DNA from 4 places in the Paenibacillus sp. JT31N11 genome. Region 1 is predicted to be linked to each of the others. Evidence: riboswitches for the same ligand, from Rfam matches in the RefSeq annotation. Region 1 holds a riboswitch; each other region holds the start of a gene.

Region 1 (5,993 bases):
TTCCCATTTTTTCTATGAAAAGTATTTTATTAAAAGGAATGATATGAATATTTTTATTGATTTTTATAATCAGCTTGGGGTCCGGATTAATGAACAAATGATTGGCCTTCTGTTCCATTTCAAGATTATGTTTTGTTCGCTCCAGCGCCTTGTATAGTCTGGTGCGAAGGACCGGTTTTATGATATAGTCGACTGCACCCATATTGAATGCTTCGATTGCATACTCCTGGCCTGAGGCCATCCAGATCATTTTCAGACGGGGGATGATCTGCAAATAGTCCTTCAGCGCCTTAAGTCCTCCCAGGCCCGGCTGCGAAGGATCGGTCAAAATTAAATCCGGCCTCTCCCGGACCATGATTTCCATAACGGAATGTTCGTCGGGAGCTTCGCCAATGAGCGCAATATAAGGAAGCGCAGTGATAAACTTCTTGACTGTTTCTCTCGTTTGATTGTCTTCGTCAGCAATAATGACCCTGATATTTATCATTCTTGTTTACACTCCAATACTTGTTTTGGGCTGCCCGACGAAAAAAAGCGGAATGGAAAAATATTGAAAAACCCCATATGAAAACCGTTTATATTTAAATATCTATTAGAAATATCTATTTTAATCATCGTTTTTTGCAGAATCACGGAATGATATGATTTGAAATCATAACGCTAACAATATTAAAATGCAATCACCCTTCGTGCCTATCGGAAGCGGAGTGAAAATAGTTATCGAATGACTTGAAAAGTCGTTTTTCCGTCCTGAACATGGTAGATTTCAGGTATGAACGGCTGTAAACAGGCGAACTTCTTTATTTGACTGCATTAGACAAAAGGCAGTCCTTTTAGTACACTCAATTTGGACTTGCAAGGTATATTTTCCTAATTATTAAACTTTAAATAGGAACTAGTGACTATTAATTAAGAAACTCAAACGATAAAGGCAAACCTGCCGAAAGCCAGGGACGCAAAGCTATGGGCCTAAAGAGAGCATCTCTATGGTCGCCAGGCTGCCGAATTGGTGGTGTATAAACACGATCCAATCGGATGGTGTTTTTTTTTGTTAAAAAAACCATTCTGGTCTGAGGTTTGAGAGGTGTTAACGTGAAGAAAAAAATCTCTGAAGATGAATTGTCACAGCTGATCAAGCAATTGCATCTGGGTGAAGTGGATGCGGCTTCCAGATCTTCCACTAACGAAGGGGATATCAGAAGCCCCTTGAAGCAGGACGGCTGGATTCAGGTAATTGAACACCGCATAATTGTCCATGATCCCGTCAATAATGGCAAGCTCCCCGTCATCAGTGCTATTGCCCCGGTCAAACTAAAGGTAAATCATCATGACATACATTCAGAAATCAACGTGACTTCCAGCGACAGCATCCTTTGGGAAATTGAGAATCAACCGATGTATGAGATTACGGTCTCGGAAGACAAGCTTCACGCTTATTTCCACCTTCACGCCAAAGAACGGTATGCCTGGCAGCTAACCGATACAGAGCCTCTTGCCAAAATCATATTATCTGCCGAGGAAGACAGGAATATGGTTCTTGAAAGTGTGCATTTGACAGATGTCGCCGCCGTGCTTGAAAAGAAATCGATCAAAGCAAACGTCGACCTGGCCGCTATTCATCAGGAATTATTGCAGCCCACCTATAGCCCGATTCTCATCGCCATGGGCAAAGCTCCCGTACCCGGGAAGGATGCGGAGCTGGAGATTTATTTCTCCGAGGAGATCGAAAGCCGTTTCCATGAAACGGAAGGGACGGTTGACTTCCGCAATCATCTGCAAATTCCTTCCGTCACCAGCGGCGACGTTATTGCCAGGAAATCCCCGATTATCGACGGCATCCCGGGATACGATGTTTACGGCAATCTGATCACGCCCAAAGCGCCGGCTGATATCCTGCTGGTAGCCAAGTCGGGCGTAGAGCTGACTCCACAGGGGGCCATTATCGCCAGAAAAGAAGGACGCCCGCGGATAACGGGAACCAAAATCAAAGTCTTTGATATCTCGACAGCGTATACCGTCTCCGGCGATGTGGACATTGAAACGGGCAATATTGTCTTCTCCGGCGATGTGATCGTATATGGCAATGTAACCGACAATATGATTATTGAATCTCTGGAGAATGTATATGTCATTGGCAGTGTCTTCAATGCGACCATCACAGCAACGGGATGCATCCATATCCGGGGGAATGTAATGGGCAGCAAGCTGTATTCGGGATACTTCGGTGTCATGTTCAACCGTTTATACAACACCTCGAAGCTGCTGAGCAAGCAGATCGAGAAGCTGCTGATCGGCTCCCAGGTGCTGGAGCAAGCGATCCAGTCACGTGACCAGACGGTTAAATACGGACAGATTGTGCTGCTGCTATTGGAGAAGAAAATGAAGGATATACCGGGGCTAATCAAGGATCTGCTATCCGTGGTCGCCAATATCCGTCATCTGAAGAAAGAAGAGTACCAGAAGCTGATGGAAATGGCGGCGGTTTTCCTGAAGCCCTCGCAGCTCATTGAGTCGGCCACCAGAAATGGCGTCCAGAGCTTCTTGTCCCTATTGACGGACGCCCATCAGGAGGTGGCCCGCATGCAGGAGGCACTGGTCAATATTACCATCAATCAATGCCATAACAGCGAGCTCAAATCCAATGGCGATATTTTGATCCAGCGCGACGGAGTTCTTGTCAGTGATTTGTACTCGGCCGGCAATATATCCTTCAAGCATCGGCTGGCCGTTTGCCGCGGTTCAAGGCTGGAAGCCGAAGGGGATATCACGGCGAAGATTGTAGGAGGGCAGACCGGAGCGGCCACGCTGCTGAAGGCCAAGAGGCGGGTCAGCGTCGTCAGAATGCACTCGGGAAGAGTCTCTATCGGGAATTACAGTAAGGAAATTCTGGAGTCTGTCGAAAATACAACCTTTGATATCGATAACATGATGCAGGCTTAATCTGATTTCTTCTATATTAAGCACCCCGTGAAAGTGGTGGAATCTTGGTGACTCCGACTGTTCGGCAATATCAATATGTAGGCATGAGAGTAAATAAAAATATGTACAACCAAATGGGTGCCTTGATTGTGCCTGCTTTTTCCCGGCTCACACGAAAAAATCTGAAGCGGCTCATTCAACATCAAATTATGCTGAAGGAAGAGGATATTGAAGATCTTCCGGTCCTGCACCTGCTGAATTCGGCTATTGTGGAAATCAAGGACGTCTTTCATCAGGTCCGGCACTTCGATGAGATTCCGTTTGCGCATGTCCGCAATACGATGGTGCCGATCATTGTGGATATGAGCAACCATATTTATTTAAAGCAGGTTTTCACCTATTTCGGCGAAAATGATGAATATACCTACCGTCATATTATCGCAGTTGCGCTGATTGCCCGTTTAATCGGCAAAGTGAAGGGTCTTGGCGAAGAGGAATTGCTGGATCTGACCATCGCGGGCTTCCTGCATGATATCGGAAAAGCGAAAGTCCCTGAAGCGATCATGAATAAACCGGGCAAGCTGACGCCTGAAGAATTTGATGAAATGAAGAAGCATACGCTTTACGGGTACGAACTGATCAGGCAAACGCCGGGGCTTGCGCAGCGGCACGCCTTGGTGGCTCTGGAGCATCATGAGCGCGAGGACGGAAGCGGATATCCGCATGGCATCAAGGGAGAGCAGATGGACCCTTTCAGCAAAATCGTAGCCGTCGCGGACGTCTTTCACGCGATGATCTCGAAGCGGGTCTACAAGAAACAGGTTCCTTTCTATCAGGTGCTGCTGGAAATGTCGCAAAATGCCTATGGGCTGCTCGATCCGGAGATAACGTTATGCTTTCTCGCGCGTATCATGGACATGCTGATTGGCAGCGAGGTCTGCCTCTCCAATGGACAGCGGGGCAATATTATTCTGATTCATGCCAATGATCCCTTGAGTCCCCTTGTCGAGGTGAAAGGCCAGTATCTGGATTTAAGCAAAGACAAATCGGTCCATGTGGAGCAGATCGTATAACGGGGAGGCTGCCTGTTTTTTTTCAACGGGCCTTCCTATATGGTTGTTCTGCAATCGGAGAGGAATGAATATACAAAAATAACGGCAAATAGGACGCTTCAGACAACCGCAGTGTGAAGAACAAGCCGCCGCCTTATGTGAAAAGGGGGAATGGAATGCTGCAGAAAATCAGGGTAATGGGTCTTGAGTCGAAATATTCCACCTTATCTTTTATTTCGGTTACGGGCGTCATTATTCTGCATCTGATCCATTGGGCCTTGGCTCCGCTCATAATGGGCGCGACAGCGGGGATGCAGTTGCAGCATCGGGATATGGAAGGCCACGGCTCCGTCATTATGGATGTGCTCATTCTCGTGCTGTTTCTTGTCAATATAATCAGTATGTATTTTGCCTGCAGGCAGCTGGCATTAGCCTGGAGGAAACGCGCCAATCTGACGCGGCATACTTATTTATGCAGCGCTGTCTCCGTTATTGTCCTGTCTATAGGTGTATACACCATGTTTTCTCTGTAATTGGCTCCGTATTCAAATAGAGGACCGCCTGGCAAAATTGCCGGCGGTCCTCTATTTGATTTTGGCCAGCGGCAAGGTTGGTTTGCAAAAGACAATAAAAAGCGCTGGCAAGGGCTGTGAATATGAGCCCGTCATCGCTGCATCAGCATTTCAAAGAAAGTTACCGCCATGAGTCTCCTGCAGTATCAGAAGCAAATAAGACTGCAGAAGGCCCGCCGTCTGCTGCTTACGGAAACGTCGCGGAAGCTGCGGATGCGGCCTTTCAGGCAGGTTATGAAAGTCCTTTCCAATTCAGCAGGAAATATGCCCGAATGTTCGGTCTGCCCCCGGTTAGCGATATGAATCGACTTCGCAATTCTTTAAGTGCCGTACCTGAAGAATAAATGCGGTTCTCTCCACTATTCATCATCCATGAATTCCGATAACAGGAGCCAACAAATGTTAAACGGTTACAATTTACATCTGGGATAAGCAAGGAACAACACCATAGCCCTCATGTTAAAAAATAACCGGCAGCGCGAGATGCGCCCAGCCGGTTTTCTTGTTGAAAAATTCTCATTGGCCGAGGTAGAATAAGCAGCCTGACTATCCCGTATAATAAATCCAGATCCGCCATAAAAACAAAAGATCTGACATTTTGTTTTGGGGATGCAAAATTCGTCGTTTAGGTATACAATAGATACAGATGTGACCATGTCGTTCGCATCAGTCTGGATACGGCGCGCCTCTATGATTCTATGTGAAGATTTTCACTAAGAAGGCTGATAGATGAAAAATTATTACATTCCGACTGATTAGAAGAGTATCCGTTTTCAGCAGCGAGCCGGCACTATTTATTTGAATGAAGGAGGAAACGTGCAAATGTCAGAAACAACTGTACAACAAACAGAAGTTACCGCAGTACAAGCAGCTGCCAAGCCGGATGTGCTGGATCAACTGCTAAAGCCGGAAGTACAAGAGTCCTTAACGGTATTGGTGGAACAACTGCCGAAGCTTACCGAAATGATGACTCTGCTTACCAAAACGTATGATCTTGCTTCAAAAGTGGCAACGGACCGCGTGCTTATTCAAGATATGGTCGGAGGCCTTCAAGAGGTGGTAAAGCCGCTTGAGAAGAAAGTCAAAGGCTACGCATCTGCCGTTATCGAAGCGAATGACCGCGCTGAGCAAAGCGAAGCAACCATCGGTTTGTTTGGCATGCTTAAGCTGCTGAAAGATCCGGAGCTTCAGAAAATGCTTCGTTTCAGCCAAGCTTACCTGGATATTCTGGGCGAAAGAAATAAAAAAGACGAATAGATTAATCATTCAGAACGGAGGATGAACGTGAGTAAACATATTCTTATATTGGGCGGCGGTTACGGCGGCTTGTTGAGCGCTCTTTCGGCACGTGAGCATCTGTCGGCAGAAGAGGCTACAATCACAGTCATTAACCGTGTTCCTTCACATCAAATCATCACGGAACTGCACCGTCTTGCGGCGGGCAATGTGG
Region 2 (5,993 bases), on a different contig from region 1:
AGGAAACAACGGAATCGAAGTTCAGCTTTATAAGGACTCTCCCGCTGGAGCTCCTGTTGCCGTAACAACCACGGCTAACGATTCCACAGGTAAGCAAGGCTATTATCTGTTCGATAATCTGCTGCAAGGCAATTATTTTGTGCAGTTCATTGTTCCAACAGATTATGTGAAGACCGCTGCGGGACAAGGAGCGGAACCGGAGCTGGATTCCAACGCTACGGACATAAACGGAATTACAACTGTTATTGAAATCGGCGAAATTCCGGGTTGGGTGGATCACAGCATTGATCTGGGCCTGATTGCAATGAAAGGCGCTATCGGCGATTATGTATGGCTGGACAAGAATCAGGACGGCATACAAAACGATGATGAATCTGGCGTCAACGGAGTAACCGTGAAGTTGTACGATGACCGGAATGGGACGGAAATCGCCACAGCGGTAACGAAGGATAATGGCAACCAGCCAGGCTACTACCTGTTCAGCAGCCTGAAAGAAGGCAAGTACTACGTTAAATTCTTCTATAGTGGACAGTATGAAACAACCAAACCGGGGGTTGGATCGCCCGAGGCGGATTCCAACAGCACGGACGGCAACGGGTTTACCGATGAGATTGTAATCGGACCTTCCAATTGGGTGGATCCGACCATCGATCTGGGATTGGTTCCACGGGGCGTGATTGGGAACTATGTATGGCTGGACCGCAACCGGAACGGTATACAAGACGAGAATGAGCTTCAGGGAATCAACGGAATCGAAGTCCGGTTGTTCAAAGATGATGTGACAGGAACCCCTGTCGCTACGACAACAACTGCAGCGGATCCGACAGGCAGACCGGGTTATTATCTGTTCGACGGATTGCTGCCAGACGACTATTTTGTCAAGTTCATTGTGCCTGACGACTATACGAGGACCGTTCAAGAACAAGGAGCCGACGTCAAGGAGGATTCCAATGCAACCGATGAGAATGGATTTACAGCTAAAATTCAAATCGGCGAAAATCCCGGCTGGGAGGATCTCAGCATTGACTTGGGTCTTGTTGCCAAAGGCGTCATCGGCAACTACGTATGGCTGGACAGCAGCAGGAACGGCATGCAGGATGAAGCTGATGACGACGGTATAAACAATGTGAAGGTCAAGCTTTATAACAAAGACATGCAATTGCTTGCAGAGACTTTGACTGCTGATGATGCTGCAGGGAAACCAGGCTATTATCGGTTTGATAATCTGGTCGGAGGCCAATATTTTGTTCAATTCGAAGCTCCTGAGGGCTATGAACTGACAACTCCGGAAGCAACGGGAATTGCGGCTGATAAAGACTCCAATAAGCTGACTGACGGTACTACTGCAGTCATCGCAATTGGAGAAGATGCTCCGCAGGGATGGGAAGATCTTACGATCGATTTGGGTTTAATGTATCCTTATTATCCGTACTTCCCTCCAGTCGATCCGGAGGATCCGACAACACCTGACGATCCGGAGGATCCGGCGAATCCGGGAACGCCGCCGGTTGATCCGGGAGCACCGGGCGAGCCAGGTTCGCCGGTCAATCCGGGTAACCCTGGTACACCATCGAATACAGGTGAGCCGACTGATCCAGGCGTAGAACCTGGCAGCGATACAAAAGTGCCGCAGCAGGAAACAACCGTACAGGACAAACCGATTCAAGGGACGGTTAAAGTACCGGAGGGCGGCAATGTTGCAATCGGTACCCAACCGGAACACGGTACATTGACGGTCGATCCGGATGGTAAATGGATGTATACACCTGAACCAGGCTATACCGGCGAGGATCATTTCTCTATCATCGTAACCGACAAGGACGGTAACGAAGAAGAAGTCCTGTTCGATGTAAATGTGGATGAGATTCCTTTGGGCGGTATAGAACCCGGTAATGACGATCCAGACAGCAGCACAACTGGCAAGACGCTCCCCAAAACAGGGGAAAGCAGCTCTTTGCCGCTTCAACTTGCAGGACTGTGCCTGGTCATTTTCGGAATTGTTTTGCTGAGATTGCGCCGGAAGCATATCCAGAAATAAGATCATTTTTAGTAAAAATCCATCAGGAGCTGTTCCTCCGTCATTATCATATGACGAGGCGCAGCTCCTTTTTTCTAAGATGATAATGGTGAGATGCACGATGGGAGAGGCATATGTCATGAAATAAAGGATTGCATATCCAGGCAGAATAATACCGAACTACCCGTCAAAATGCAAAAAAGAGACTTTACAGGAGGGGGGATCCTGTAATAGTCTCTTTTTTGCGCTATTTGCTGTCTTAAGCTGCTTTTGCTTAATGACAGATGCTATCAAGCGATCAGATTAAGCTTAATAGAATTTAGCTGCTGCGTATTTGCCGGCTTCTTTGAACATTGAACTGCTGCTTGTGCTGGTTTTGCCCAAACCGGAATCAACCGTTGTATCAATATTGCTCCATTTCCCATTAATCAGTACCTGGTTCCAGGCATGGTAGCCTTTCACATAATCGGTTGTTCCCATAACCAGCTTGGTCGGGATGCCGGCGCTCCGAGCCATGACCGCAAACAGGGAGGAGTAATCATAGCAGATGCCTTTGCCCGATTTCAACGTTCTGTTCGCATCGGGAATATAGTCCGTTGTTACAGATGTGCTCAATTTGGTATCATATTTGATGGTTTTAACGATATAATCGTGAATCGCTTTGACTTTGTCTTCAACTTTCGTTTTGTTTTTCGTCAATTCCTTGGCTTTGGCAACAGCAGTCGGAGAGCTTTTCCAATCGACATTTTGCACGGAACCGAGAAATACGCTGCTGTCATCGCTCAAGTTCAGGTTAACTGATTCCGTACCGATTTTTTTGTATTTAGTGCCGGTAACATTTTGCATAAGAGAGATAGTATAAGCACCGTCACCAAGCTGCAGGGGGAAGTATTCCATCGTGCCTGTGGCAGGCAATTTGTATGTATAAGTGACTCCGTTTTTGGTTATTAACAGCACAATAGGCGTTTTTGCGGCAGGTTTAAATGCAGCTCCGATAATTCCATTATCCAATTGCTTCGTATCGAGCCAAGTCGGGGAGTCCGTACCGGATGCTGCTACAGTTGTGGAGAGGGGAAGGGACAAAATGAATACGGTCACGAGAACAAGAAAATAAGATTTCATGAAATAAGACTCCTTTCGGTAGCTGGCTGCCATCCAAGCGGGAAGGCCCTTTAGCTTTGCGTCCCTGTCTTTCGACAAGTTTGCCGTTTATCGTTGAGTGTTTATTGTTTTTAGAAAACAAAAAAAGACAAACTTTCGGCAGCTGGCTGCCATCCAAATAATGGGAAGGCCCTCTAGCTTTGCGTCGCTGCCTTTCGACAGGTTTGCCGTTATCGTGACTTATCTTGACAATAACTATACCAATATTTGATAGAATGTACAACTATTTTTAAGTGATAATAGATTACAGTTTTGCCTGAACAATCAGACGATGGGTCGGATTAATAAGCGGATCGCATGTGATAAGCGTGAGCACCCTGTCGCTGTCATTGCCATTCAATACGGACAGGTCAGTTGGCTTAACGACCGATATTTTGAATACGGTATATTCCATAACCTTGTCTTTGACCCGTATCGTAATTTTGTCGCCCATCTTAACTTCCCCCAGCCTATTGAACAATCGGCCTTTCGTATGAGCCCGGTGTGCAGCCAGGGCAGCACTGCCAATATCTCCAAGTGCGGCTGTTTCTGTCAGATGGACAGCGGCGTACTTCATGTTTTGCGTTGTGGCACCTTCCAGCACAGGAAGCTTCACATCGATGCTGCCGATTTCAATAACAGCGATTCCTTGAGGATCTCCCTTGCTCTGATCGTCACTGACAGTCTCAGGTACGGCAGCGTCTGCTTCATTAGAGAACAGGTCGGATAATCGCTGGTAACTCTCTGCAAGCAGGCGATCGGATTTCTCAGCCGCGGAGGCGAAGGTATTATGATCCATGCGATCAAGCAGACGCCGCTGCTTCTGATCATAATGCCATTCTTTTGCAAAAGGCAGCGCAATCAGTACAATTCCCGTGATGATCAGCAAAAAAGAAAGCAGTTTCTTCATGTTGGCAGGCCCTCCTGTAAGGTCATTATAACAGATGGGAACTGTACAAAATCTGAACAACATGTGGTGTGTAACGTCCTCATGGCTATACTGGACAGAACGCGAGCAGCAGCATAAAGTCAAAAAAGGTCAAAGTCAGAGAAAGTCAAAGAAAGACTGAGAAAAATAACGAGGGGACCGCCGGATTTCCTTAAATTCACGGAATATGATTTTTATTGTTGTTTTATCGGGTTTGAGGAGAGCAGGCGGCATCCTTATAATAAAAAGTGTAAACATCACATTATAAGAAATTGGAGGAGATGTACATGTTGGATTTAGTTCCGTTTCGGAAAAGAAATGAAAATGTCAGCCGCAGCTTGATGAAATCATTCCATGATATCTTCAATGAAGATTTCTTTGCGCCGATGAGAAGCAACACCCATCCATTCCGCACGGATATTCACGAACGGGAGGATGCTTTTCTGATTGAGTCCGAGCTTCCCGGGTTCAGTAAAGCTGATATCGGTATCAGCTACAGCAATCATTATTTGACGATTAAGGCTTCGCGCAACAAGGAACAGAATGTGGATGGGGAAGATCATCAGATTATCCGGCGTGAACGTTATTATGGCGAATTTGTCCGCCGGTTCTATGTAGAAAATATTAAGGATGACCAAATATCGGCGAGCTTCGAGAACGGTATTCTGAAACTTGAAATACCCAAGAAGGAAAAAGCGCAATCCGTTAAAAAACACATTGAAATTCAATAAGATTGTCTCTTTGTCTCTTTGGCTCAAGGTCTGATGAAATAATCGCTGTAATCGGGGAACACGGCCAAGTGTAAAAGGGCAAACAACAACAAAACAGGCAGCCGGCGGAATACCCGCTGGCTGCCTGTTTTGTCATAAACACATCTATGATGGATGATGCACTGCTAATCCGCCGAAGGGGAATGGCCCGATCTGTCAAGCCCATCCAATGCCTGCTCCAGCGCATAATTGATAAGGTTGGTTTTGAAGCCTTTGCCTTTATCTTGCGATATCGTTTTGACCCGTTCCAGCAGATCCTTACGGATATAAAATTCGGCTTTGGAGTGGGTTTCCTTGCGCAGCTTCTTATCCAGCTTGACCAGCGGCACCAGTTCCTCCACTTTAACAGCTGGAGTTGGCGGAGCTTCCTGACCGGGAGGATCGGATGGCGATTTCCGGGCTTGCTTGGCTGCAGCCGGCTTCTTTCTGGTGCGCAGCGTTTTTTCGGCTTTGTCTACCATGGATTCCGGTGCAGCGGAGGACGGCTTGTCCGCAGGCTCTTCAAAGTTTACGAGCAGTTCTTTTTTTCTTGGTGGCATATTCGAACACCTCCTTGGCCAAAGTATAATAGGCTTCCGCAGCGGGATTGGAGCGGTCAGTCCATACAAGCGGCGAGCCCTCATAGGCTGCGGCGTTGGCAAAGCTGATCGACCGCGGAATCACGGTTTCAAACAGCCGGATATCCTTCTTGCTGCAGAAATCACGGGCATGGCCCACCAATTCCTGATGCAATTTGGACCGGCCATCGACCATCATCGCAATGATGCCGGTAATCCGCGGCGAAGGTTCCTCCTTGGAGCCGAATGCTTCGATAGTCTGGATTACGCGCTGGAGACCCTTGACGGAGAAGGCTTCCGGAACAAATGGAATCAGCACGTCGGTAGCGGCTTTCAACGCATTGCCGGCTATCAAGCCAAGTGAAGGCGGGCAATCAATGAATATGTAATCATAATCCGACTTGATCTGATCAACCTCTTTCTTTAGCAGCAGAAAAGGAGAGGGGTACGATTCCAGTTGGGATAAAATATGAAATTCCAGCATGTTGAACTTGTCGGATGCCGGAGCCAAATCAAGATTGGGTTTAATGGATATAAGGATATCCTTGATTGATTTGGCGCCAGTGAATACATCATACATG
Region 3 (5,993 bases), 150 kb from region 1:
TATGGGTAGACGGCAAAAACGTCGTTCAGCGGGGGCGAGTACGGACGATGGACAAGAAGCTTGTGCTCCGGGAAGCGGATAAATCCATCGCCAGACTGCTCGCAAGGATTTGACCTGACGATACTTTTGGCGAGTCTGCGGCAGAGAGCAGGCCCGCCATTTCTGTATTTTAGCGACTCGTCCTCTTGCAGTATGCGGGAATGGCAGTCATAATGGAACAAGGCAAGAAAGCGCCATCAAAACATAAAGGCGGTTGATATCATGAAGTACAGACAACTGGGCAGCACCGAATTGCACATAAGTGAAATCAGCTTCGGAACATGGGCTATCGGCGGATCCTGGGGCGGAACGGACGATGGTTCGGCGCTCAAAGCGCTGTCACGTGCAATGGAAGAGGGTGTCAACTTCTTCGATACCGCAGATGTTTATGGTGAAGGACATAGTGAGGAACTGCTCGCCAAAGCGACAAAAGGGCGTGAGGACGAGATATACATCGCGACCAAGTTTGGCCGTGCCGGTGATCTTCTGGATCCGGCTTCCTATTCCTACGAGTCGGTGCGGGCCTATTGCGAGGCAAGCTTGAAGCGGTTGGGCCGTGAAAGAATCGATCTGTACCAGGTGCATTGTCCGCCTACGGATATTCTGCGAAGCGGCGAGGTATTCGGCGCGCTTGACCGTCTGCGCGAGGAAGGCAAAATACGCGAGTACGGAGTAAGCGTGGAAACCGTCGAAGAGGGCTTTATTTGCTTACAGCATCCCAACGTGAAGGCGCTGCAGGTGATATACAACCTGTTTCGGCAGAAGCCGGAGCTTGAGCTGATTCCCAAGGCTTTCGGGCAGGGAGTGGGCATTCTGGTGCGTCTGCCGCTTGCCAGCGGGCTGCTGGCGGGCAAGTTCACGGAGAAATCAACATTTGCTCCTGACGATCACCGGAACTTCAACCGTAATGGCGAAAGCTTTAATGTAGGTGAGACCTTCGCCGGAATTGCCTTCGAGATGGGCGTATCACTGAGCAAGGAGCTGTCATGGATTGCCGAGGGCAGAACGAATATGGCCAGCGCCGCGCTGCGCTACCTTCTGGATAATCCCCATATTACCTGTATCATACCGGGATTCCGAAACGTCTCGCAGGTGGAAGATAATTTGCGGGCGGCCAACGTTCCGGGTTATACGCGAAGCGAGCTCGACAAAATCCATCAATTCTACGAGCAAGAGGTTCACAACTATATCAGAGGACCTTATTGAATAGGAGAATAGTTAGGCATGGGCAGGCCCGGACGAGCGAATTCCTTCGCTTGTCCGGGCCTCTTTATGTTGTTTCATGCTGCAAATCATTTCCTTCGGGAATGCTACCCGTTCACAATTTCCCCGCCATTGATGTGAAGGACTTGACCGCTCATGTAAGAAGAATCCTCGCTTGCGAGGTACACATAAGCGGGAGCCAGTTCCTCCGGCTGTCCGGCTCGCTTGAGCGGGACATCGGCGCCGAATTTGGCCACCTTCTGCTCATCAAAGGTTGAAGGAATAAGAGGTGTCCAGATAGGGCCGGGCGCTATGGCGTTGACGCGAATGCCCTGATCGGCAAGATTGAGCGACAAGGAGCGGGTAAAGGAAACGATGGCTCCTTTGGTCGCCGAATAATCGAGCAATGTCGGGCTTCCCCGGTAGGCGGTTACGGATGTCGTGTTAACGATTGCTGCACCGCTTGCCAAATGAGGCATAGCCGCCTGTGTTAAATAAAACATTCCGAAAATATTGGTTTTGAAGGTCCGTTCAAGCTGTTGGGGAATAATGAGTTCAATCTTATCCTGGGGATGCTGCTCCGCCGCGTTATTCACGACGATATCGAGTTTTCCCAAGCTTTTAACGGTTTCCTCCACGGCCTCGCGGCAGAAGTTCGGATCGCCGATATCTCCCTCCACCAGGATGCAGCGGCGGCCGGCCGCTTCCACGAACTGCTTGGTTACCTCCGCATCGCTTTGTTCATTCAAATATAGAACGGCTATATCGGCGCCTTCCTTGGCATAGGCAACCGCAACGGCACGGCCGATCCCGCTGTCTGCTCCGGATATAATGGCTACCTTGCCTTGCAGCTTGCCCGCTGCCTTCAATCCGGAAGATTCAAATTGCGGACTTGGCGTCATTTTGGATTCCAGTCCTGGTTGCCGGCTTTGATGCTGCGGCGGTAATGTGGTTGGCCTTGCTGGCGTTTCGCCTGGAGATGTCATAGGCTGCTTCGTCATTTGAGAAACAACTCCTTTCGATAAGCTATCATGCCACGAATACGATGTTCTTACGCGTTCCATTGAACTATTACCCCGGGCATGCAGAAATGAAAAAAATATAGCTCCCTTGGATAAGAGAAGAAAAACTGAAAAGTAAGTCTTAAGAACTGGTTTTAATGTCGAAACCGCGATAAATGTAATAAATTTGTAACTTATTTTATAATTTTATTGTTAAAAGTCCCAAAAATCCTTGAAGATAATGGAACAAAATAGTAATATACGACTAAGCTTCCCGGTCTATTATTTCCACGGCGAAGACAAATTGAATACTAGGCAAAGCTATTGAAAAGTAGTGACGCAAAACTACAGGGGCATCATCCAACAGTGGAAATGCCAGCCAGTTGCATCCATTTAACAGCTGTTTAGGCTTGCCATGCCCATTATGCTGTTTTTTGCTGTGCGGATCATTTATGGGTTTTTCGCACCACAAAATAATTTGGTTACAGAAAAGAGGCTATTACATGAAGATGTCACCAGTTCAAGATGTACGTCAATGGTTTCCGAGCGATGATGGGAATGAGCAGGACCGGATGCAATTGATGAAGCTTATGGAGCAGCTGATGACGGGCTTCGATCTTTTGAAGGACCCAGAGAGGGTAAACCTGAAGGGCAGCAAGGACCGGTCAGGCGATTTTTATGGACAGCTGAATGAGAGCAGTGTCATCCCCCCGCAGGGGAAAGCGATGGAAGATGTAACCCGGGGCCTGATCGAACTGATGCATGCGCATCCCTACCATACCAAATATTTTATGACCAATATTCTGCCCATGGCATCGATTCCGGGCATTATGGGAATGCTCGCCGCGATGCTTGTCAATGGCAATAATTTGTGGGATGTATATGGCCCGGCTGGCGCTGAGGCTGAAGTGCGGGTCGTCAGCATGATGTCCAAGCTGGTCGGTTATGACCATACGAGAAGCGGCGGCTACACAACCTGGGGCGGACAAGGGGCAATCTTCACCGGTCTGCGGCTGGCAATAGCCAAATTCGCTCCGGATGCTTCGCGCACGGGAGTGCCGAATAACCTGTATGCCTTCTGTTCTGATTCGGCTCATTACAGTCTGTACAAATCCATGGAAGCAACAGGACTTGGAAGCGACCGTCTGGTCAAAATCCGGACAAGAAGCGACAGCTCCATGGACACAGCGGATTTAAAATGGAAACTGGAGCAGGTTATTCGTTCAGGCGGAGTTCCGATCTATATCGTCGCCACTACGGGGACGACCGATGCTATGGGAATTGACGATATTTCCGAAATTATGAATATTGCCGTACAAGCTGCCGCGGCTAATGGATTAAATAGGCCGCATATTCATGCGGACTCGGCGCTGGGAGGATTTTTCGCTTTTTTCAATGATTATGATTTTGCCCTTAATCCGCTTGCATTGGATATGGAAACGCTGGGAGCTCTCCATGCGATAGCAGGTAAAATGAAGCATATCCATCTTGCCGATACCATGTGCTTTGATTTTCAAAAGCTGGGACAAACGCCGTATCTGACGAGCCTGCTCCTGGTTAAAGAAGCGGAATCTCTGCGGCTGCTTGATTTGAATCCCGATGAAACGCCTTATGTGGGATACCGCGGATACGGCCAGTATCATACCGGTTACACGCTGGAATGCTCCAGAATGGCCAGCTCGATCAGTATCTACAGCGCTCTGCTGGCTTTTGGCATTGAAGGGTATCAACAGCTGCTGGCGCAGTTTGTATCGGTCAATTTGGCTTTCCGCAGGCAGCTCATGAAGGAAGTTCCCGAGATGGTGATCGCAAATCCCGACAATCCCGGTATTACGACACTGCTGAGGATTTATGAGAACCGGATTTCCCGATTTCAAGAGGAATTGGCCGGGGAGTGCCCGCTTGATGAGCTCCTCCGAAACAACCGGCTTAATGAACGATTATTCGAACTGCTCGGGGAGCGGCGCGATGAAATGTTTTTTGGAGACACCAAGAAGCATCTGATGGTTTTATCCCGGGAAGGTGTGGAAGTCCCCTTATACGCCAGCAAGCTGTTTGTGATCTCGCCTTATACACAGCTTGAGCATGTCCCGGCAATTGTCGGCTACTTAAAGGAGAGAGTAGACGAAATTTATGAGCAGTACCATTCTCCGTATCAATCAGGGAGGTCCGTCGAAGTTGTTTAATTCCTTATTGCGTCCCGTGCGGGAACGACTGTCGCTCAAAGTCATCATCAGCATCCTGCTACTGCAATTATTTACATGCGCCGCATTTGCAGGCACAACTTATTACGTCAATACGAATCTGGTCGATAAGCTGCTGCAGCAGTTCGATCTGAGGCTGAATACGGATATCGGGGTTGTCTCGGATCTGGTAGCCGCCGGCATTCCCGGTTACGAGGCCGAAGTAAAGGATGCAAGCGATCCGCTTTATGCCGCCCTGAAAGAAAATCTGGAACAGGTTAAAGTTAAGAATGGTCTGGAGAATGTGTATGTGCTCTCCAAAAGCGGCGGAAAGGATCATATCGTCGTGTTAGCCGATGTGCCGGACGATTACGGGACCGACTATCCTTTTACGGCTGATATGAACAAGGCTCTGACCGACAACAAGACAATTGTCAGCGAAATCTACAAGGATGAATTCGGTATTCATAAATCCATCTTCGTTCCCTACACGGATGGAAACACGAGCACCCTGCTCGGTATCGACCTGGATGCTTCCGTTATACCCAAAATGTCATCGACCATATTTTGGTCCACCGTCATCATAACCATCATCGTTTTATTGATTGGCTCCATCGTATCGCTGGCGATCAGCCGGATCTTCACCAAGCCGATACGCAGGCTGATGTCGGCCACGGAGAAGGTGGCGGCCGGAGACTTGAGCGGGCAGATTATACTGAAGCGTGAGGATGAGATGGGCAAGCTGTCCCAGTCGTTCGGACAGATGAGCCAGAACCTGCAGGAGTTGATCCGCCAGATTCTATCATCATCGTACGAGATCTCGGGAACGACACGCAATTTGCATCAGGCATCGGGAGAGACAAGCCAGAGCGCGCTGCAGGTAGCGGTATCCATGAACAAAATGAGCGAGGGCATCAATGGGATCGTCGAAGGGCTCACGAACAGTTCGGAAGCTGTATCTGAAATTGACGGGGAGCTCTCGGAGGTTACTCAGGATGTGGAGGAGATGCAGTCAATTGCGGTTCTGGTCAGAGAGCAATCCGAAGGCGGGCGGGAATTGGTAGAGAAGACGCTGCATCAAATGGAGGTCATACAGGAGGCAATGCGGCACTCCCTCGAGGCCGCTGAGCTTCTGGGCCATAATTCGCGGGCTATCGGAGATATTGTAACCATTATTTCCAATATTGCCAGCCAAACGAATTTGCTGGCGCTTAACGCATCGATTGAAGCAGCCCGTGTCGGTGAGCAGGGCAAAGGCTTTGCTGTAGTTGCAGGGGAAGTACGGAAGCTCTCCGAGCAGTCTTCACAGTCTGCTTTGTCTATATCCGAGCTGGTTTCGGTCACACAGGAAAACAGCCGGCTGGTTATCAACCGTATTGTTGAAGGCAATGAAGCCGTCACGCAGGGACATGCCTGGATTAGCGAGACGCATGCCAATTTCGAAGGTATTTTCAAGGGAGTGGGCGAGTTTTCCACGTGCACCGAGCAGCTGCAGGAGGCTGTTGTCAATGTGGAGCGGTCGTTCGGGCAGATCACCTCGGCCATGCAGCAAATTTCCGGCATTACA
Region 4 (5,993 bases), on a different contig from region 1:
CTGAATAGAAAGTCATGGATAATTGGCAGGAAGATCTGGTCAAATGGATAGAAAGCGGAGAGCTGCTTCAGGCTTCATACAGCCAGCTGCGCCGCAAGGACGGGACTGCTCCGCAGAAGACGACAGTGCGTCCCGTTGAACTGAAAGGCGCGCTTTTTTATCAGTTTGAATATCACTTTCCTTCCAAGGTCACGCATGATAATGTGCCCCGGGAAGAAGCTGCGAAGCGGATGGGCGAGTGGCTGGAGCAGCATTACCGCCAGGCGCTGTTCAAGACCGTCGGAGCCGATGTTCAAGTGCTGTTCAACAAGAAGGGCAAAGCGGCGAAGCTGGTCAAGCCCCCGACGGCCAAGGCCGGTCAGGAACGGATGGACCATAACCGGACCAAGCAGCGGGTTGTCCGGGAGGGAGATGCGGCGCCTTTCCTCGTGGAGCTGGGCATCATGACCCGGGATGGGCAGGTTATTCCGAAGAAGCAGGACAAGTTCCGTCAAATCAACCGGTTTTTGGAGATGGTGAGCGATGTTTTGCCGTCTTTGCCTATGGATAGAGAGATCAAAATCGTTGATTTTGGCTGCGGCAAATCATATTTGACGTTCGCCCTCTACCACTTGCTGGCGATCCGGCAGCAGCGCCGGATTTCGGTGGTCGGGCTTGATCTGAAGGAGGATGTGATCGCCTTCTGCTCCGAGCTTGCGCACAAGCTCGGGTATGACCGGCTGCATTTTCAGGTTGGCGATATCGCGGAGTATAACGCCCAGTCGGCGGTTGATATGGTGGTTACCCTGCATGCCTGCGATACGGCTACCGATGCTGCGCTTGTCAAGGCCGTGGAATGGGGAGCCTCGGTTATTCTCAGCGTCCCATGCTGCCAGCATGAGCTGTTCAAACAGGTGAAGAATGATGCCTTGGCCCCTTTGTTGTCCCATGGCTTGCTGAAGGAACGGTTCACAGCGCTTGCCACAGATGCCGTTCGTGCCCAGCTATTGGAGGTTCTGGGATACAAGGTGCAGATGCTGGAATTCATCGATCCGGAGCATACGCCCAAAAACATGTTAATTCGTGCCGCTGCAGGTCCCAAATCGGATTCTGCGAAGAAGTGGCGCGAATATGAAACGTTCCGGGACATGCTCCAGCTGTCACCCTACCTGGAGAGGGCGCTATTGCCCCGGATTCATAAGGAACTGGAGACATAAACAGACTCTCATCGTACAGGGGTACTAATTTATTGTCGTATAAATGTAGATTATGGTAGAATGGGAGAGCGTGGCAGGTCCCAGGCCATTTTTCATAATAATCTTATGATTGGGTGAATAATAGTGGGACTGATGACATGGCTTGATTTTGTTTTTTTTGTCGTGCTTTTCATCTTATTTGTCTATGTAATAGCCAACAACGTTATCACTCAACTGCATAGAGTATATTTGTTTTTCCACTTCTCCATGATGATTTGGCCGCTTGGCCAAATCGCAGTCCACACGACAGACAACCCTCATCTTCAGCTCATATGCATCAATGTCTCGTTTGTCGGCTTGTCCATGCTAGGCTTTGGATGGCTGCTCTTCACCAAATATTTGACGAATCACGGATTCGCGCCCAGACCCTACGTGCTTCTGATGATGCTGCTTCCGTCTGTATTTGTAGTGGTCGGGATTATCTGGAATCCAAATGACTGGTTCATTGCTGCCGTTGACGGACGTTATGACGACCGGCAGTACGGCTTGATATTCTGGTTGATGATCGTTATGCTGATTTCCTATTTTATGTACTCGATGAAGCTATTGACCCGTGCTTACCAATCGGACGCGCCGCCATCGGACCGTGCGCAGATTGCAAATGCCCTGACCGGTATTGGGGTTTTTGTCTGCTTTACCCTGCTCGATCTGCTGCTCAATGTTGTGCTTGCAAAATGGCTTCCCGTTATCCCGGGCTTAACGTCGCTCGGAATTGTAATTGCGGACATTTATTTTGTATTCTCCATTCAAAAGCACCGTATGTTCGATATCGTGAATATCGCTCAAAAAGATGTTGCCGATACACTGTCTGTCGGTATTATTGTGCTGGACGAGCAGAATGTTGTGATTGATCTCAACAGCGTGGTGAGTCCCGTTTTCCAGCTTTCAGTCGGTACAAGGCTCGATATGGACAAGCTTCTGCAGTCAGTGGAAGACCGTGAGAAGACCGAAGCTTTTCTGGAGATGTACCGTCTGCATCCTGAAGAGCGCGTTCATACCGAGATCGAAGTGCCGGAGGAAGGCAGAATGGCCTATATTGCCTTACATGTAGCGCCTATTGTTGTTAAACAGCAAATCATTGGAAGAGTGATCACGCTGCAGGACCATACAGAGCTGAGAAGGCTTATTGAAGAAACCAACCGTCAGAATGAAGCGCTTCAGGAGAGAAACCGTGCGCTGCTTCTTATGCAGGATGAATTGTACCAGGCCAACCGGAAGCTGGAGCAAATGGCCATTATCGATGGCTTGACGGGCTGCTACAACCGGAGATACCTGATGCAGCAGCTGGAGCATGAGGTCATGGTCAACATGCGCTATCAGATTCCTTATGCGATCCTGTTGTTTGATATCGATCTGTTCAAGACGATCAACGACGCATACGGTCATATGGTCGGCGATGATGTTCTCAAGTTGACGGCGGACGTGGTCCGCAGTACGCTCAGACAAACGGATATTTTCGCCCGCTACGGCGGGGAGGAGTTCACGGTCTACTTGCCCCACACCACCAGGCAGCAGGCGGAAGAGCTGGCGCATCGCGTACGGTCGGTTGTTGAGCATAACTTTGTCGATACCGGAGTCGGGAACGCTCCTGTTTCCATTACAATCAGCATAGGCATGCTTGCCGTTGAGCCTCAGCCGGATACTGAACTGAAGGATAGCAAGTCTTATCTGCGCGAGCTGTTCGTCAAGGTGGACAAGGCGCTTTACGAAGCGAAGGAGAACGGCCGCAACCGGATTGTGCAGTATTAGACAAGGCTTGCTGCCGCATGTGCTCTGAAGGGCATTTTTGCTGCAGGGCGGTCGTGCTGACACAGGGCTGTGCGCATGGTCTGCCGTCATGTCGGGCGAGGTGGTGCCAATCTAGACAAACGCAGCGGCATAAGCCGCTTTTACCCTTCCGGCGGCAGGCATGCTTTCTGGACAAAGCATGACCGCCTGATGAGCCATGGACGAATTTATAATGATTTGTCCTGATTCAGATGATAAACTGATTGAAGCTGTCATTCGCCAGCTCATGAACAACTGCACAAGCTTACCCTATCGACAGGATTGAGGCACTTTCGTCTCTGTCGGAAGCGCCAACTTTCCCGACCACGGGAGCGACTTGAATATGCTTGTGCAAATCGCAGACAACAGGATATACGCCGATAAGCAATTATACAAACTGCGTGCTGCCGAACTGGCAGCGATGCAAGCTTGATCAAATATGCAACCGGACTAAAGGCGGGAATGCTCAGATGAGAAAAGTACATATACTTTCGGCGAAGCCTGGAGATAAATTGGCTCGCCCGATCCTGCAGGAAAATGGCAACATTCTTCTGGGTGTCGGTGTCGAGCTGAATGAACGGTTTATCAATCGCTTGAAGATGCTGGGAGTCGATATGCTGTTCGTTGAAGATCCGTTTACCGAGGATCTGGAGCCGGAAACAGCGATCCGCGACGATACGCGCAGAAAAGCCCACGATGCTGTATTCAAAACCATGACCACGCTGAAGGACCATCCTATGACCAAGGGCAGAACCATTGCACCGGAGATGGGCCGGACGTTCCGAAATGTGTTTGGCCAGATCATGCAGGATCTGGTTACGCGGGCCGACGTTATGGTCAGCTTGACGAATATTCAAGTGGCGGATGGCTATCTGTTCCAGCATTCTGTGAATGTGGCTATACTGTCAGGCATAATGGGACTGGCTAAGGGCTATAACCGCAACCAGCTTGAGGAATTAGGCATGGGAGCGCTTCTGTTCGATATCGGGATGACAAGATTGCCCAAGGATCTTCTGAACAAGACCTCCCCGCTGACCCCTGAAGAGCGGGTCCTGATGGAGAAGCATACGGAGGATGGCTTCAATATTATCCGCGCCCAGCACGATATTTCCCTGTTGTCCGCGCATTGTGCTTTTCAGCATCACGAGCGGTACAATGGATCGGGTTATCCGCGTGGGCTGAAGGGTGATGCCATTCATGAATATGCGCAGATTGTGGCATTGGCCGATGTTTATGACGCGTTGACCTCACCGAGGCCGCACCGCAAGCGTCATACGCCGACGGAAGCCATCGAGTTTTTATTCGCGGCCGGGAACACTTTCTTCGATCTTGATTTGATCCAAACCTTTTGCAAGCATATATCCATTTATCCGGTATCGACAACGGTACTGCTCAGCTCGGGCCAGATTGCGGTTGTGGCTCTGAATAATCCGCTTGCGGTCAACCGCCCGATCGTACGGATCCTTCGCGAGGCGGACGGCACACCTCCTGCCCAGCCCTATCAGGTTGACCTTAAGGATTCGCACAGTATCATGATCGTGGAAGAAATGTAAGAATAGCCTGTACCTAACTTCATATATATCCGATAATGGCAAACTTGCCGAAAGGCAAGGACGCAAAGCTAAAGGGTCTAAGGTTCTTGAAAAGGAGCGACTGACAGCCTGGCTGCCGAAATGAACACCCTTCAGCAGGGTGCAAGTCAAGCGGCTCCGAGGCAGAGGAACGGCTTTTTTCATTTCCTTGAACAGGCAATCCCTTATCAAAGTCTCAAGACTCGGCCAGGCGATTGCACACTAAGGAGATGGTACTTATGAGCACGAATGCCCGCAGCAAGGAATTATACACGAAAGCAAAGCAAACTTACTCAGATAAGGTATTAATCCACAGCCGGACCGTAGTCGAGAAAGAAGGATATGTCTCAACGGGGATTTTGAGCCATATTGAGGGCGAGATGATGGAGATTGAAATGACGGAATACAAGTCATTTGATCTCGGTAATCCGGTGGAGATGACAATCTACTCTCCGGTGGGGATACAACGTCTGCAGTCGACGGTCATCGGCAAGGCGGAAGGATCTATCGCAGTTATATTTCCTGTCCGGGCCTTGAGCGGACTGGAAGAGAAACGGGAGTCTCCCCGTGTTCAGATTGACCATAAGGGCACCATGAAGAAAGTGATTATTGAAACAAGAGAATTGTCAACAGGGCCGGAAAACTTCGAATTTATTGAAGATATGGAACTGGCCATACGAAATATAAGCTTATCCGGGTTGGGATTCATTGTTGCCGAGGGGCCGAGGCTCAAGACGAATGAGCGTCTGGAAGCCGTGTTGTCTCTAGGCTTTGAGCTGCCATGCTGGCTGGAGATCATACGCTATGACAGCGATGGAGCCCAATCCTTCTATGGTGCGCGCTTTTGCGATCTGGACGGGCTGCAGCAGCGAGCGCTGCGGGCCTTTATCCTGAGGGAGCAGGTCGCAGCCTATTATCGCAGGAAACAGGAAAAGGCCAGTGACAATCGGACTCATTAACTATAAAAAACAGGTGCACCGCGGCAATCGCGGAGCGCCTTTTTTTTTTGTTCAAAGTTAAGAAAATAAACTCTTCATGCTTCTTCAGGCAGCAGCTCCATGTCACCTGATTTTCAAATCATTCTCAAACATGTTACAATATTTAGAAAATTTAGATATATCGGACAATTATAAAGAGAAATAGAAGAGGGGATTCAAATGCCAGTCGTTGTTGGTGCCGCCGGGCTGATGTTTACCGGGCTGCTGATTTCGTCCGCATACCAGAATGGAATGTTTTTTGACGCATCCTTTTACAGGTGGGAATGGATGCTTATGGCTTCAACCGTTTTATCCTTGTTTATTACGGCTCGTATGCAGAGACGAAGGATAAGGGGCAGCAGCAGCGGGATCGGTGAATATTTCATGTTGAAAAAAAATAAAGGGCCCGCAGAAGAGGCTGTGCGGGCCTCGGTGCCGATGGA

What was found. A riboswitch is a leader RNA that binds a small molecule or an ion and turns the genes downstream of it on or off. The one in region 1 is predicted to bind cyclic di-GMP.
Region 2: linked by a shared signal. The riboswitch ahead of AC0YNV_RS26160 (transglutaminase-like domain-containing protein) and the one ahead of AC0YNV_RS00505 (DUF342 domain-containing protein) in region 1 are both predicted to bind cyclic di-GMP.
Region 3: linked by a shared signal. The riboswitch ahead of AC0YNV_RS01185 (pyridoxal phosphate-dependent decarboxylase family protein) and the one ahead of AC0YNV_RS00505 (DUF342 domain-containing protein) in region 1 are both predicted to bind cyclic di-GMP.
Region 4: linked by a shared signal. The riboswitch ahead of AC0YNV_RS13750 (PilZ domain-containing protein) and the one ahead of AC0YNV_RS00505 (DUF342 domain-containing protein) in region 1 are both predicted to bind cyclic di-GMP.

The regions. Positions count from the first base shown of each region.
Region 1 covers NZ_JBWDNQ010000001.1:105,678-111,670, forward strand. Annotated here, with positions in the region: gene AC0YNV_RS00500 (LytR/AlgR family response regulator transcription factor) at 1-487, opposite strand, end outside; cyclic di-GMP riboswitch class I at 921-1,006, shown strand; gene AC0YNV_RS00505 (DUF342 domain-containing protein) at 1,093-2,940, shown strand; gene AC0YNV_RS00510 (HD domain-containing phosphohydrolase) at 3,042-3,992, shown strand; gene AC0YNV_RS00515 (hypothetical protein) at 4,148-4,504, shown strand; partial or broken gene AC0YNV_RS00520 (helix-turn-helix transcriptional regulator) at 4,609-4,887, shown strand; gene AC0YNV_RS00525 (DUF1641 domain-containing protein) at 5,366-5,800, shown strand; gene AC0YNV_RS00530 (NAD(P)/FAD-dependent oxidoreductase) at 5,828-5,993, shown strand, end outside.
Region 2 covers NZ_JBWDNQ010000008.1:388,977-394,969, reverse strand. Annotated here, with positions in the region: gene AC0YNV_RS26165 (SdrD B-like domain-containing protein) at 1-2,038, shown strand, start outside; gene AC0YNV_RS26160 (transglutaminase-like domain-containing protein) at 2,327-3,139, opposite strand; cyclic di-GMP riboswitch class I at 3,154-3,234, opposite strand; cyclic di-GMP riboswitch class I at 3,274-3,357, opposite strand; gene AC0YNV_RS26155 (class D sortase) at 3,423-4,067, opposite strand; gene AC0YNV_RS26150 (Hsp20/alpha crystallin family protein) at 4,373-4,816, shown strand; gene AC0YNV_RS26145 (hypothetical protein) at 4,981-5,394, opposite strand; gene AC0YNV_RS26140 (ParA family protein) at 5,357-5,993, opposite strand, start outside.
Region 3 covers NZ_JBWDNQ010000001.1:250,954-256,946, forward strand. Annotated here, with positions in the region: gene AC0YNV_RS01170 (5'-deoxyadenosine deaminase) at 1-113, shown strand, start outside; gene AC0YNV_RS01175 (aldo/keto reductase) at 262-1,245, shown strand; gene AC0YNV_RS01180 (SDR family oxidoreductase) at 1,350-2,243, opposite strand; cyclic di-GMP riboswitch class I at 2,548-2,634, shown strand; gene AC0YNV_RS01185 (pyridoxal phosphate-dependent decarboxylase family protein) at 2,747-4,429, shown strand; gene AC0YNV_RS01190 (methyl-accepting chemotaxis protein) at 4,422-5,993, shown strand, end outside.
Region 4 covers NZ_JBWDNQ010000003.1:259,845-265,837, forward strand. Annotated here, with positions in the region: gene AC0YNV_RS13730 (DUF6483 family protein) at 1-8, shown strand, start outside; gene AC0YNV_RS13735 (class I SAM-dependent methyltransferase) at 15-1,196, shown strand; gene AC0YNV_RS13740 (histidine kinase N-terminal 7TM domain-containing diguanylate cyclase) at 1,329-2,984, shown strand; gene AC0YNV_RS13745 (HD-GYP domain-containing protein) at 3,473-4,555, shown strand; cyclic di-GMP riboswitch class I at 4,583-4,675, shown strand; gene AC0YNV_RS13750 (PilZ domain-containing protein) at 4,813-5,532, shown strand; gene AC0YNV_RS13755 (O-antigen ligase family protein) at 5,731-5,993, shown strand, end outside.